One region of the Caballeronia sp. HLA56 genome, then DNA from elsewhere that is predicted to be linked to it. Evidence: riboswitches for the same ligand, from Rfam matches in the RefSeq annotation. Region 1 holds a riboswitch; the other holds the start of a gene.

Region 1 (7,323 bases):
TCGGCTGCGCTTTTCGATATTTCCGCGATTACAATTCGCGATCCGTCGATTGGAACAAGAGCTATGCACTCGCAATTCGAGGCTTCGACTCCGAACATGAAATCAAAGGCGGAACATAACCGTCAGGCGCACTTTCAGCGCTGGTTCGCTATTTTCGCAAGTCTCGCCCATTCCCGGCTGCCGCTTCCCGCTTATCTGCAAAGAGTCACGGATACCTTGAGGGAAGTTGCCGGCGTGGCGTCCGCGGTTGTCGAGTGGATCGAAGGCGATCAGCTCGTCTATTGCGCGGCGAGCGGAGTCGCCGCGAAAAGCGTCGGCACGCGTTTGCCCACCGCGGGCAGTCTTTCGGGCTTGTGCATCACGCGGCAACAAGCGCTCATCAGCCGCAATACGGCGAATGATCATCGCGTGGATCGTGCTGCATGCGAAGCCGTCGGCGCTGTCTCCATGGTGGTCGCGCCGGTCATTTACGAAGGCCGGTCGGTCGCGGTGCTGAAACTCATTTCAAGCGAAGCCGATTACTTCAGCCAAAGCGATATCTCCATTCTCAACGCGTTTTGCGCGTGCATTGCGGAAACCTTTGCACGCGAGGAAATCGCGCAGGAGAACCGCAAACTCCTGCAAGAGAATCAAAGCGTAAATGCGGACCTGACGGTCGAATTGTCGTTACGTATCGAATACGAAAAAAAGCTCGCCGATGCCATGCGTCGTCGCCGCACCGTGCTCGACAACGCGCATATTGCGTTCGTCGCCATGGACGAAGCCGGCATGGTCGTGGACTGGAACGAGGCTGCGACCAGCCTCTTCGGCTGGCGCGCGCAAGAGGCGCTCGACCGCGAACTCGCGCAGCTCATCGTGCCGGAGCGTTATCGCGATGCGCATCGCGCCGGTCTCACGCGCTATCTCGCCACCGGCGAGGCGCGCATGATGAATACGCGCGTGGAACTGCATGCGCTGCGCCGCGACGGCAGCGAATTCGCCGCCGAGCTGACCATCAGCGAAGTGTGGTTCGACGGGCAGCGGCAGTTCGCGTGCTTCATCCACGACATCACGGATCGCCGCCGCGCGACGGAAGCGGACGAACGCCTGCGGCTCCTCATCCATTCGGTGAGCGACTACGCCATCTGCATGCTCGACCACGACGGCATCATCCGTTCGTGGAACGACGGCGCGCGCGCGCTCTACGGCTTCACCGCGCAAGAAGCGATCGGCCGGCATTTCGCGCTCTTCTATCTGTCGGACGAACAGGGCCGCGACCGTCCTGGCGACGACTTGCGTCTCGCGGCGGAACGCGGCCGCACGGAACACGAGGACTGGCGCACGCGCAAGGATGGCTCGGAGTTCTGGGCGCACGTCATTCTGAGCGCGCTGCCCGCCGCCGATGGCCGCGAAAAAGGCTTCGTCGCCATCACGCGCGACATGACCGCGCGCAGGCGTTTGGAAGAACTCGAGGCGTCGAGCCGCCGCATGAACGAGTTTCTCGCGTTGCTCGGCCATGAACTGCGCAATCCGCTCGCGCCCATCCGCAACGCGGTGAGCATTCTCAAGCTAAAGGCTTCCGACGATGCCGATGTCATTCGCAGCCGCCATATCGTCGACCGGCAGCTCGCGCATCTGACCAAGCTGGTGGACGATCTGCTCGAAGCGGGCCGCGTGAGTTCCGGCAAGATCCGGCTCGCGACCGAGACCGTGGATATCGCCGATGTCGTGCACCTGAGTGTCGAAGCGAGTCAACCGCTTTTCGAGGCGCGCGGGCAGCGGCTCGACGTGGACGACAGCGGCCAGCGCCTCTTCGTCAATGGCGACCCGACGCGGCTCGTGCAAGCGCTCAATAACCTGCTCAACAACGCGGCGAAATTCAGTCCGCCCGAGTCGACCATCCGGCTGGAAATCGGTCCACGCGGCGGCGCGGCGCTTCTGCGCGTGACGGATCAGGGTCGCGGCATTTCCGCCGATGCGCTCGCCTCCGTGTTCGATCTTTTCGTGCAGGAGCATGCGCCGGGCGCGCATCCGGATGAAGGCGGGCTTGGCATCGGCCTCACGCTGGTTCGAGCGATCGCCGAATTGCATGGCGGCCACGTCGAGGCGAAGAGCGGCGGCACTGGCAAGGGCAGCGCGTTCAGTTTGTGGCTGCCGCTCGCGCAACCGCCCACGCAGGGCATCATGCCGCCTTCCGCGCCGAATGCGGTGGCGAGCCGTCAGCTCGACGTGCTCGTCGTCGACGACAATCGCGACTCGGCCGACAGCATGACCTTGCTCGTCGATATGCTCGGTCACGCGGCGCGCGCGGCGTATGACGGCCCGGAAGCGCTGGCATCGTTCGGGACGACGCGTCCGCAAGTCGTGCTGCTCGATCTATCGATGCCGGGCATGACGGGCTTCGACGTCATTCGTCAGATGCGCGATGAAGGCAAGCGTGTGATCGTCGCCGCAATGACGGGTCTTGGTTCCGACGAAGACATGGCGCGCACGCGGGCGGCCGGGTTCGACGCGCATTTGGTCAAGCCGGTGGATTTGCCTGAGCTGGAGCGCGTGTTGGCGATGGCGGGGAAGTGAAGGTGTGCGGGCGGTTGGCGGTGGGCATCCTGCGGGCCTATGCCAAGCGTTGAGCCGTCGGCGTCAAGTCGCGACCGCCTGCGCCGCCTCGCGGACCACTTTTTCCGCTGATCCACGCGCTTTAGACAAGCGCAACGTGCGCGCTCAACCAATCGGCGCGACAATGCGTCATCGCTGACCCGCGCGCACTCATCGCCATGACTTCTTTCGCAACGCTTACGAATCTCTGGCAACTCGCCGGCCTTCCCGACGATGCCCTCCACCTCGTCGATCTACCCGGACACGACCCGGTGTTCCCGTCATCGTTCGCCGTGGGCCAAGCGGCGCAATCGACCATCGCGGCGGCAGCGCTCGCGGCCTCCGAGCTGGCTCATGCGCGCGGCGTCGACCGCCAGCGCGTGAGCGTCGACATGACGCACGCGGCCGTCGAATGCACCGACTGGTTCACGGTCGATGGCGCCGAACCCGAGACCTGGGGCAAGTTCTCGGGCCTCTACCGCACGGCCGATGGCTACGTGCGCATACACGCAAACTTCGAGCATCATCAGGATGGCGCGTTGCGCGTGCTGGGTCTCGACCCGCACAGCGCCACGCGCGCCGATGCCGAACGCGCGCTGCTCGAATGGCGCGCGAACGATTACGAAACCGCGTGCGCCGAACGCGGCCTCGTCGTGACGATGCTGCGCAGCTTCGAAGAATGGGATGCGACGCCGCAAGCCAAAGCCATCGCCGCGCAGCCGTTGCTGAAGATCACGCGTATCGGCGACGCTGCGCCTCTCGCGCTGCCCGCGCTCGACAATGACGCGCGCCCGCTGACCGATATCCGCGTGCTGGACGTCACGCGCATCCTTGCCGGTCCCACGGGCGGTCGAGCGCTCGCCTCGTTCGGCGCGGACGTGATGCTCGTGAATTCGCCGCATCTGCCGAACATTCCCGCTATCGCCGAGACGAGTCGCGGCAAGCGCTCCGCGCATCTCGACCTGCGCACGGAAGACGGTCGCGCGACGCTGTGGCGGCTGATCGATGACGCGCATGTCTTCTCGCAAGGCTATCGGCCGGGCGGGATCGCCGAGCTTGGCTTCGGGCCCGAGGCGCTGGTGGCGCGGCGGCCGGGCATCGTGTACGTGTCCTTGTCGGCTTATGGCACGGAAGGTCCGTGGGCGGATCGGCGTGGCTTCGATTCGCTCGTGCAGACCGCGATAGGCTTCAACGCCGCCGAAGGCGAAGCGCAGGGCGATGGCAAACCGCGAGCGCTGCCCATGCAGATGCTCGACATGGCGAGCGGCTTTCTGATGGCGTTCGGCGCGGCCGCCGCGCTATGGAAGCAACAAACGGAAGGCGGTAGCTGGCACGTGGAGGTTTCGCTCGCACAGACGGGACACTGGCTGCGCGGGCTTGGACGTATCGACGGAGGGTTGAAGACGGCGCGGCCGGACATCGCCGCATACACCGAGGAACGCGAATCGGGTTTCGGCATGCTGCGCGCGGTCACGCCGAGCGCGCGCTTCGAGCGCACGCCGGCGGGTTACGCGAGGCCATCGGTGCCGCCGGGAACGGATGAGCCGAAGTGGTGAGTTCGTGGCATGGGCGGCGATTTCAAACGCGACATGCAGAACTTCGCATCAACTCAAGTAACCGAGATGCTCCGCAAGGATCACGCTGCCCACGCCAATGAGAATCAGCCCGCCCAAGATCTCCGCGCGCTTGCCGATAGTCGCGCCGACCAGCCGTCCGACCATCACGCCGATGGTCACCATGAGCATGGTTGCGAAGCCGATGGTCGCGGCGGTCGAGAAGATATCGACATCGATGAACGCGAGGCCCGCGCCGACCGCCATCGCGTCGATGCTGGTGGCAAAGCCCGTGACGGCGAGCACCCAGAAGGAATGTGAATTGGGCTTCTCTTCTTCGTGAGCCGATTTGCTTAAGCCTTCGCGGATCATGCGCGCGCCGAGCACGAAAAGCAGGCCGAAAGCGATCCAGTGGTCCCACGCGGTGACGTATTGCGCGGCGGCGCGGCCGAGCGCCCACCCGACGAGCGGTGTGAGCGCCTCGATTACGCCGAAGATGACTCCCGCCTTGAGCGCCTCGCCGATGCGCGGTTTATGCAGGCTCGCGCCTTTGCCCACGGCGGCGGCGAAGGCGTCGGTGGACATGGCGAAAGCAAGGAATACGGTGGAAGCGAGGTTCATCGAGTAGCGCTCTGGTCTGGTCGGGCAAGCACAAGGACAGAAGGCGCGCCCGACCGGAAGCGCATTCTGTCGATGGTCTTGCCAACCTGTGACGGCTGCCCATGCCACGGTCGAAAGACCGAGCGTGTTGACATGGACGCTCTCCCGGGCGGGAAAGCCGGCTACTCCCCAACGAAGAAATGCGAGCTTAACACGACAGATCACCCGATCCGGACCATTGGGTTAAAGTGGGTTGCAACGCCGCATCCCTAACGCTCAGGAGGCACCATGGAGGCAGAACACATCACCCAGTCAGAAGCCCGCGCGGCCGTCGAGCGTCTTTACGCCGCCTTCGCGCAAAAGGACGTGAACTTGCTGCGCCAAGCCGTGACGTCGGACTGGGAATATCTGCCTGAGCCGGCCGGCTTCAAAGCCGGTCCCGACCAGATGATCCCGATCTTCGCGGAGATGGCGGTTGCGCTGCCTGACATGCGCATCGAGATTCTAGACATGCTCACGCAGGACAATCGCGTCGGCGTGCGCGCGGAAGTGAGCGGTACGCAGTCCGGTCCGTTGATGGGCATCGCGGCGACATCGAAGCCGGTTCGATTTGCCATTCACTCGTTCCATGAGATACGCGATGACCGTGTGTCGAAGACGTGGCATCTGGAAGACTGGTTGAGCGTGTTTCGGCAAATTGGCGAAGTGCCGCGCGGTATTGGATCGGATGCGTAATTCGAGAACGCGCGAAGTCGATTGAAACGAGAAAGGTCTGAAGCGTACGTCGTTTATCTTTCTTTCCAATACGTCGCGGGCGGCGCGTCACGAATTTTCTATTTTCCAAATGCGCCGCACATTGCCCGCTGACTATTCAGCTTTAATTTTTCTGACCAAATAAATCTCGCAACGCGCTTGCTTTTGAAGCCTGAATTGCTGTCGCCATTAAGAATACATCCTCCGCTCTACGATTATCTCGCAAAGATAAGCGCGGCTCGTGAAAGTGACGCGATTAAGTCTTGATTATCCCGTCTGTCACCGACTATATTTCTCGACGCACCGCGCCATTCCCATCGGCAAAAGGCGCGGCCCCGCTTGCGCTTCGCGTTATCAGCATCGCGCTACTCACCTGTCTTCGCGTCCGCGAATGAATTTAATTTTCCGCGACATAAGCGAGCACACGTCATCGGCTTATTTTGGATTATGCAAATCGCTCATCGCTTAATTAGTTTTTGCAGAAACACAAAACCTGTTTTGCCTGCGATCTTTTCAGCAAGTCTGTTATTAACCGCTTGCGGTGGTTCGGACAGCGCTAACGTGCCATCGAGCGTCGATGATTCACGCTATCGTCATCACGCCGCGTCCACCGCCATAAATCCTGTCGCCAGCGATTTATTCTACGGAATGAACGGTCACAACAGTTACGGCGATGTCTATTATCTTGCTGGCGCCGCCAGACAATTAGCGCAGCTTCAGGATCTCGGCATCAAACTGTATCGCAACGAGGTGTATAGCAAATCAACCGCCATGCGTCTCGCCAATGTGGCCAACGCGCTGGCCGCCGGTGGGGTGACGGTGTACCCGGTGATCTTGATGGGCATCGATTTCGCCGATGAAGACTCCGCCTACCAATCGGCCTATGCGCTCGCGCGCGACGTCGTGAGTGTGCAGCGTTACGCCTACTACGAAGTCACCAACGAACTCGGCTCGGCAACGGTCGCCGGATGGGTGGACGGCGTGCGGCCCACGGACTTCGACAACCAAAAGTTCCAGATTGCGCGTGGCGTCATCCGAGGCATGATCGCCGGCATCAAGTCGATGGACCCGTCGGGCAAGATCGTCATGGGCGGGAATGCGTGGATGCAATACGGCTTCGTGACGATGCTCGCGAACGGCACACAGCCGGACGGTTCGGGCGGGCATCCCATCGTGACGTGGGACATCACGGCATGGCACTGGTACTCCGACCAGGGCAACATCGAGCACGCGTGCGGCGGCACGGGTTGCTACAACGTCATCGGCGCGCTTGCCCGGTTCGGCAAGCCGGTATGGATCAATGAAATGGGCGTGCGGCCCGACTTCGGCACCGATCAGCAAGCGGCCGCCTTCCTTGCCAACGACATGCTCGGCGGCCTGAGAGCGATCGCGGTGCGCTACGACATCGAATCCTTGCAGATCTACCAGCTCTACGACGATCCGCCTGGCGGCGAAGGACCTTACGGCGTGATCCTCGACGACGGCCAGACGCCCAAGCCCGCCTACGCCGCCGTGAAGCAATTCATCGCCACCAATCCGCGTCCATGACAGGCATCACCGCAGACCGAACACGCCCACGCCGTTGCGCGTCCCCACATAGACCTTGCCGTTCGCGATCATCGGCGTAATGAACTTGTTGCCCTGCCCGAACTGATCGCGCGCGCCCGCCGCCTGGTTGCTGTTGTAAAGCTCGCGCGCGAGATTGCTGGCGTCGTAGGCGTGCAGCACGGCGATGGTGCCATTCTCCACCGCCCATACGATGCCGTTCGCCGCGCCGTTCGCAGACACGCTCGGCGTGGCGCCCGGCGAGCCGAAACTGTTCGCGGTCTGGCTCGTCGGCGTC
Region 2 (7,323 bases), on a different contig from region 1:
TGGGACGCTACGAACACATGCCCGCCGACGTGCTCGCCTTGCCTTCGCATGGCAAGCCGTTTCGCGGCGTGCTCACGCGTATCGGTCAGTTGCGGGACCATCATCGCGCGCGGCTTGCGGAAGTGGTCGAGGCGTGCACGCAGCGTCCGTGCAGCGCGGGAGATATCGTGCCGATCATGTTCAAGCGCAAGCTCGATATCCATCAGATGACCTTCGCACTTGGCGAAGCGCTCGCGCATCTGAACTTGTTGTGGCTGGATGGCACGCTTACGCGCGAGACGGGCGAGGACGGGGTGATCCGGTACTCGCCTGGTTGAATCCATGAGCGATGCGTCTTGATGATTTTCGGCAGGGTAGGAAAGTCGATCCGCGGAAAGACGCGTCACGCTCGAGACTAACGTATTGCAATGAAGCCTTATGCACACACGGCGTTCCACGTGCTACGCTCCCACCACACAAAATTTGGTAGTTAAAAAAAATAGCCGAGGGGCCTATGGCGAAGGTGCATGTGCAAGCAAAGCGAGACTTCATTAAGTCGCAGACCTCTGCGACCCCGAGGTCCGCCCTTTCTGAATTAATCTGGAACGGTTTTGACGCCGGAGCAACACAAGTAAGCGTCACGTTAAAGTTCAACGAGCTTAATTGCCTAGAGACGATCATTGTTAGCGATGACGGGGGTGGTATCAACCATTCTGACGTCAATGCGTTTTTCGGCAGTCTGGGTGATTCTTGGAAAAAGCTTAAGGGCAGACAGAACGGTCGAGCGTTGCACGGAAAGAATGGCAAAGGCCGTTTCAAGGCCTTCAGCCTTGGAGAACTCGTTCAGTGGAGTACCGTCTACCAAGACAAACGTGGCCTGAGGGCGTATCGAATTGTCGGCCACGTGAACGAGATTGATGACTTCGACGTAAGCGAGCCAGAGGTAACTCGCGCGTTGAAAGGAACTGGGACGGAAGTAGTAATAGAAAATCTAAGCCACGACTTTCGCTCGTTCAGGGACGGGACGATGTTGATGGGCTTGACAAAGAATTTTGCGGCTTATCTTACTGAATATCCTGACTTGAGGCTCGAGTTCGATGGCTCGCGAGTGAATCCCGAAGACGTGCAGCAATGCCGATCGGACTACCATTTGCGTAACGTGATTCTCGCTGACGGCCGAGAGATATCTTCCTCGATGTCGATAGTCGAATGGAAGGTACCGACCGAACGTGTGCTCCATCTGTGTGATGCAAACGGAGTTACGCTGCACGAGTTGTCCGTTGGGCAGCACATAAGAGCTCCTGGTTACCACTTCACGGTCTATGTGAAAGCTGACCTATTCCGCGAGTTGGATCAGACGAACCAACTTGCCCTCTCGGAAATCCATCCGGACGTACAACAGGTATTAAAGGTTGTACGTTCAAGAACGAAAGATCATTTTCGGCGAAGGCTCGCAGAGAATCAGAGTGAGGTCGTGTCCAAGTGGAAGGCAGAGAACATCTATCCCTATGAGGAGAGAGCCGACATCGGCCCGATTGAGACGGTTGAGCGGCAGGTCTTCGACATCCTTGCTGTGAACGTGCAGAGCTATCTCCCCTCATTCGAGGAAGCCGACACGAAGTCGCGACGATTTACATTTCAACTTCTGGCGCAAGCTATTCGCCAGAATCCTGAATCAGTTCAAGTCATCATCAGTGAGGTCTTGGGGCTGAAGCAGGAGGCGCAAGACGACCTAGCCGCGCTGTTGAAGAAAACAAGTCTGTCGTCAATCATTAGTTCGGCAAAGGTCGTAGCTAATCGACTAAATTTTTTAACCGCGCTGGAGACTCTTCTTTTCGACCGTGACAGTAAGGCTGCGCTGCTTGAGCGTGACCAACTACATAAAACGCTTGAGGCCGAGTCCTGGTTGTTTGATGAAGCGTTCACTCTGGCAGGCAGCGAGCAGCGACTCGAAGACGTTCTCAAAAAGCATCTATTCAAGCTAGGAGACAGAGAAGACGTCGAAGTAATAACACCGGTCGACGTAGGCTCTGGCAAACGCGGCCGTGTCGATCTGATGCTTCAGAAAGTGATACAGCCGAGAACAGGCGAGTATGAATACTTGATCGTCGAGCTTAAGCGTCCGTCCAAGAAGATTGACGACGAGGTTATCACCCAGATCAAGAAGTATGCGATGGCGGTTGCGGCCGATGAGCGATTCCGTGACGTGCCGGCCAGGTGGACTTTCTTAGCCGTTTCGAATGATCTCGACGCTTTCGCCAAGCGAGAGGCAAACCAGAGGAATCGCCCAAAGGGTCAGGTATTCGACGACGCTGAGTTAAACATTACGGTGTGGATCAGGTCTTGGGCGGACGTGATTAATGATGCGCGCTCCAAGCTTCGCTTCATCAACCAGCAACTTTCCTACGAAGCTGATCTAGATAGCGCCAAGGATTATCTGCGCTTGGCACATGCGAAATTCATTCCTAATGTGCCTTGTTTCGACGATGTCGAGACAGAGGCGGAAGAGGCGCTGCTAGAGGTTGATTCCGAAGAGTAGCACGCGTGGATAGCTTGCACCTCCTCGGTCGATGTCAGCCAGTCGAGACGGGATGAAGCATCAATGCAGATGCTTCATCCTCGTGTGTCATTCGTCGATGCCTTCTCTAAACCCCTCACTGCACCGTCACAGCCCCGAAGTTCTGCCGCCCGAACGGACTCACGTTATAGCCGCTGACGTTGGCACGCGTGATTGCCGCCGCAGTCGGATAAACGAGCGGAATCCACAGCGCCTGATCGTGGATGATCTTCTGCGCGTCCACATAAGCCTTCGTGCGTTTCGCGACGTCGGAGGTGACCTTGCCATCCGCGATGAGCTTATCGAGTTGCGGGTCGCAGAAGCGCGCGAAGTTGATGCCCGACTTCACCGCATTGCAACTGAAAAGCGGCGAGAGGTAGTTGTCCGGATCGCCGTTATCGCCGGCCCAGCCCATGAAGAGCATGTCGTGCTGGCCCTGCTTGGCTTCCTTGATGAGTTCGCCCCACTCGATGATCTTCACCTGCGCCTTCACGCCGATCTTCGCCAGATCCGCCTGCAGCAGTTCGGCGCCAGCTTTCGGATTCGGGTTCAGCACACTGCCGTTCGGACGCACCCAGATGGTCGTTTCGAAGCCATTGGGCAAGCCTGCATCCGCGAGCAGTTTCTTCGCGGCATCGGGCGAATACTTGTACGCCGCGATGTTCTTGTCATAGCTCCACGTGTTCGGCGGATACGGGTTCACAGCGGGCGTTCCCGTGTTTTCGAACACCGTCTTCGTATAGGTGGTGCGGTCGAACGCCATGTTCAACGCCTGCCGCACCTTCGGGTTATCGAGCGGCTTCTTCTGCGTGTTCAGCGCGACGAACGCGGTCATGAATGCGGGCGTCTCGCTAACCTTCAGCGACTTGTCCTTCTTCGCGTCGAGCACGTCCTGCGGCTTCGGCGACAACGCGATCTGACATTCGCCCGCCTTGATCTTCTGCGCGCGCACGGCGGCGTCCGGCGTGATGGCATATATCAGGCGATCGACTTTAGGCTTCGGCCCCCAGTAGCGCTGATTCACGTCATAACGGATCACCGCGTCTTTCGTATAACTCTTGAGCACGAACGGACCGGTGCCGACAGGCTTGCTGTTCAGATCGACTTGCTGGTTCGCTTTCAGCAGCTTGTCCGCATATTCCGCCGAATAGATCGATGCGAAGCCCATCGTGAGGATCGGCACGAAGGTCGCGTTCTGCTCGTTGAGTTCGAACTTCACCGTTTTGTCATCGACCTTGGTCACGGCCTTGATGAGCTTCACGAGACCCATCGATTGCGCATGCGGGAAGCCGCTCGCGCCCGCGATCTTGTGCCAGGGGTTGCTGTCCGACAACATGCGCTCGAAGGTGAAGACGACGTCGTCGGCATTGAGCGGACGCGTCGGCTTGAAGTAGTCGGTGGTCTGGAACTGCACGTTCGGACGCAGATGGAACGTGTAGGTGAGACCGTCGCTGCTGAGCTCCCACTTCTCGGCGAGCGCGGGCGCGACTTTCTTCGCGGCCTCGTCGTATGACACGAGCGTGTTGAAGATGACATCCGCCGACGCGTTGGTCGTGACGAGCGAATTGAACTGCACGACATCGAAGCCGTCCGGGCTCGATTCTGTGCAGATGGTGAGCGGCTTGGCCATTGCGATAAGCGGCGCGGCGGCGAACGTCGCGGCGATGGCGGCAGCGAAAAGTGTGTTGCGCATGAGATCTCCCGTGACCCGGCTGGTCACATTACGATTGTTCTTGTGGCTGGTTTTACCCTGTGCGCGTGTGGCGAGCAAGTAGCGCATCCGCGCGGCTAGGTTAGCGAAGCGCTCGCCGCTCGACAACGAATCGTTGCGCATACGCTTATGCCTCGAACGCGCCGTGCGGGTTGCCGAACCGGGCGGCTCAGGCTACACTGCCCCGGTCTTTGGGGAGTAGCCTTCCTTCCATCAGCGAAGGAGAACGCGTCAACATCCTCGGCCTTGCTGCCGTGGCGCGTTCGACCGGTCGGTGCTGTCGCATCCGGCGGTTTGGCGAGACCATCGATGCGCTTTGTCGTTCTTGGTCGGACGGCGCATGGCGCATCGTGGTTCGCTGAACGTCCGACCGTGGAATCATCGTGTCCCCACAACTACAAAAATCCCTGTCTCTCTGCGCGCTCATTCGCGCCCGCGCGTTGCATCGTTTCCCGCGAGGTGCCGCATGACGATGCTTTTCGTCGAACTCGCGTTGATGCTCGCGGTCATTCTCATCGCATCGGAACTCTTCACCAATGCGCTCGAACATCTCGGCGAACGGCTCGGCATATCGGAGGGCGTGACTGGATCGCTGTTCGCGGCGGTCGGCACGGCGCTGCCGGAAACGACCGTGCCGATCATCGCGCTGCTGGGCGGCACGGCGAGCCGTTCGGTTAACGAAGAAATCGGTGTCGGCGCCATTCTCGGCGCGCCGCTGATGCTCGCGACGCTTTCCACTTTCCTGATGACGCTCGCGGTCATCAAATCGCGTGGCTTGCGCGGCCGGATCGTGCCCGAGCGCAGCGGCTTCACGCGCGACCTGAACTTCTTTCTCGTCGCGTTCCTGATTGCGGCCGGCGCCATGTTCGTGCCGCATCATGCGTGGCAGGTGCGGGCGATGTTCGCGGTCGGCCTCGTCGGCTTATACGTGATCTACGTGATCACCACGTTCAAGGCATCGGCGAGTCTTGTCGAAAGCGGACACGGCACGGAAGCGCCCGAGCGTCTCTTCATCACGCGCGTGGGTTTGCCGAACGGTATCGGGTCGATCATGCTGCAGTTCCTGATCGGCATCGTGCTGCTCGTCGGCGGGGCGAAGGGCTTCATCCACGGTGTGGAAGGCGTGTCGGCGGCGCTTGGCATATCGCCGCTCTTGCTCTCGCTCATCATCATTCCGATTGCAACCGAACTGCCGGAAAAGGTGAACAGCATTCTTTGGGCGCGACGCGGAAAAGATACGCTCGCGTTCGGCAACATCACAGGCGCGATGGTATTTCAGGGCACCTTGCTGCCGGGCATCGGCATCATGCTGACGCCGTGGGAGCCGCGCGTGGAAGTGCTGACCGGCGTGCTGATCACGCTCGCGGCGGCGGCATGGCTGCGCTTCAACGCGCGCGGCAATGGCGTGGTGTTGTGGGCATTGCTTGGCAATGGCATCTTGTACGCGGCTTATCTGACCTTAACCCTCGGCCGCTGAGCCTTCGAGCGACGCAAATAAAAAATGCCCGCGCGAGGCGGGCATCAAGAGCGAAGCGCCGCGTCATGTCTGACGCGTTCTTCTCGTTGTTCTTATTAAGGTTATCGGCGCGTGCCGGAAAAACTTTAGAAGCGCGCGGCTTGTTGATATCGTCCGGCGGCTTTCGCCTGATCCATCGACTTGCGGTACGCGGTCGACAGCATGGCTTGCGCGGCGTTCGCACGGCCCATCGTTGCTTCGATGCTCGCCTGAATCCGGCGAATGGTCGCGAGCGATTCAGCCGGCTGATTCGCTTCCACGGCCATCAGGAGCGGCGTGCGCGCCTCTGTGAGTTCGGCCGCGCGCGCCCAGTTTTCTTCGTTGACCGCTGCTTCGATCGCCTCGGTCAGTGCCCAGGCGTGTTGAATCATTTCTTGCTGGTTCATGTTCGTTCCTTACGACTTGTTGCTTGCTAGCGCGCCCGCGCTGTTGGTGCCGCCGAAGAGCGCGGTCAGGTAGCTGCCCTGCGTCGCCATCTGCGACATCAGCGTGTTGAGCGCGGTGAACTGATCGTTGTAGGTCGTGGTCAGTTGCGCCGTGTAGGAAGCGAGCGCGGTTTGCTGGTCCGTGATGCTCGAAAGATCGGCGGTGAGCGCGGTCGTGCGCGTATCGACAATACCGCCTGTCGCGAGAAATCCGGTCAGACTGTTGTTCAGTTGCGCGGCTACGCCCGTGCTCGAATTGAAGAGCGATGCCACCGCGCCCGAGTTGCTCGACAATGCCGCGGTCAACGCGTCTTCGTCGGTCTTGAGCGTGCCGTCCGGTTGCAGCGTAATGCCGATCGATGCGAGGTTCACCTGGCTCGTGCCGGAACCCACGCCCTTGGCAATCGTGCTGGAAAGGGCGTTGCGAATGGTGTTCATCATCGAGTCGCCGAGCAGCGCGCCGCCTTGCGAACCGGCTGCCTGGGTCGAGTCGAACGAAGTCAGCGACGCGGCCGTCGTGATGAAGTTGTTGTACGCGGTGACGAAACCATCGATGGCCGTCTTCTGCGTGGCCGTGTCCTGCGCGATGGTCAAGGTCTGGGTCGTGCCGACCGCATCCGACGTGAGATTCAGCGTCACGCCGGACAGCGCCGTCGTGACCGCATTGGTCGAGCTGCTGGCAGGCGTGCCCGCGATGGTGAAGTTGGCGTCCATGCCGGCCGTCGTCTGCGTCCAGTTCGACGAGCTGATGGCCGTCTGCGCCGGAACCGCATTGCCGTTCGAGTCTGTCGTGGCGGCGCTCAACGTCGATGCCACGTTGAGTTTGGACAAACCATTGTCGTCGGGCGTCGTGCCGTCGGACTGCATGTTCGGCGTGACCGCCACGGTAATGCCGTTGGCCTGGCCCGTCGACGCCGAGCGCAGCACGAGGTGCGCGCCATCGGTGCCGTTGACGACCGCCGCCGTGATGCCGGGGTTACCGCTTGCCTTGTTGATCGCGGACGCAATGCCCGCGAGCGTGTTGTTCGAAGAGTCGATGCTGATCGACATGTCCTTGCCGCCCACCGACAGCTTCATCGTGCCCGTGCCGAGTTGCGCGGTGCTGGTAAACGCGGTGGAGGTAAGCGATTGCGAG

The links. Region 1 has a riboswitch for manganese ahead of mntP (manganese efflux pump MntP). Riboswitches for the same ligand answer to the same signal wherever they lie in the genome.
Region 2: another riboswitch for manganese. It lies ahead of ACYQ47_RS20390 (sodium:calcium antiporter); the one in region 1 lies ahead of mntP (manganese efflux pump MntP).

The regions. Positions count from the first base shown of each region.
Region 1 covers NZ_BAAHOB010000002.1:477,514-484,836, reverse strand. The annotation lists gene ACYQ47_RS08640 (hybrid sensor histidine kinase/response regulator) at 97-2,556, shown strand; gene ACYQ47_RS08635 (CoA transferase) at 2,754-4,130, shown strand; gene mntP (manganese efflux pump MntP) at 4,179-4,748, opposite strand; yybP-ykoY riboswitch at 4,763-4,930, opposite strand; gene ACYQ47_RS08625 (ester cyclase) at 5,016-5,462, shown strand; gene ACYQ47_RS08620 (glycoside hydrolase family protein) at 6,129-7,028, shown strand; gene ACYQ47_RS08615 (PQQ-binding-like beta-propeller repeat protein) at 7,035-7,323, opposite strand, start outside.
Region 2 covers NZ_BAAHOB010000005.1:196,870-204,192, reverse strand. The annotation lists gene ACYQ47_RS20405 (MBL fold metallo-hydrolase) at 1-317, shown strand, start outside; gene ACYQ47_RS20400 (ATP-binding protein) at 494-2,518, shown strand; gene ACYQ47_RS20395 (ABC transporter substrate-binding protein) at 2,634-4,229, opposite strand; yybP-ykoY riboswitch at 4,429-4,582, shown strand; gene ACYQ47_RS20390 (sodium:calcium antiporter) at 4,714-5,724, shown strand; gene ACYQ47_RS20385 (flagellar protein FliT) at 5,850-6,149, opposite strand; gene fliD (flagellar filament capping protein FliD) at 6,159-7,323, opposite strand, start outside.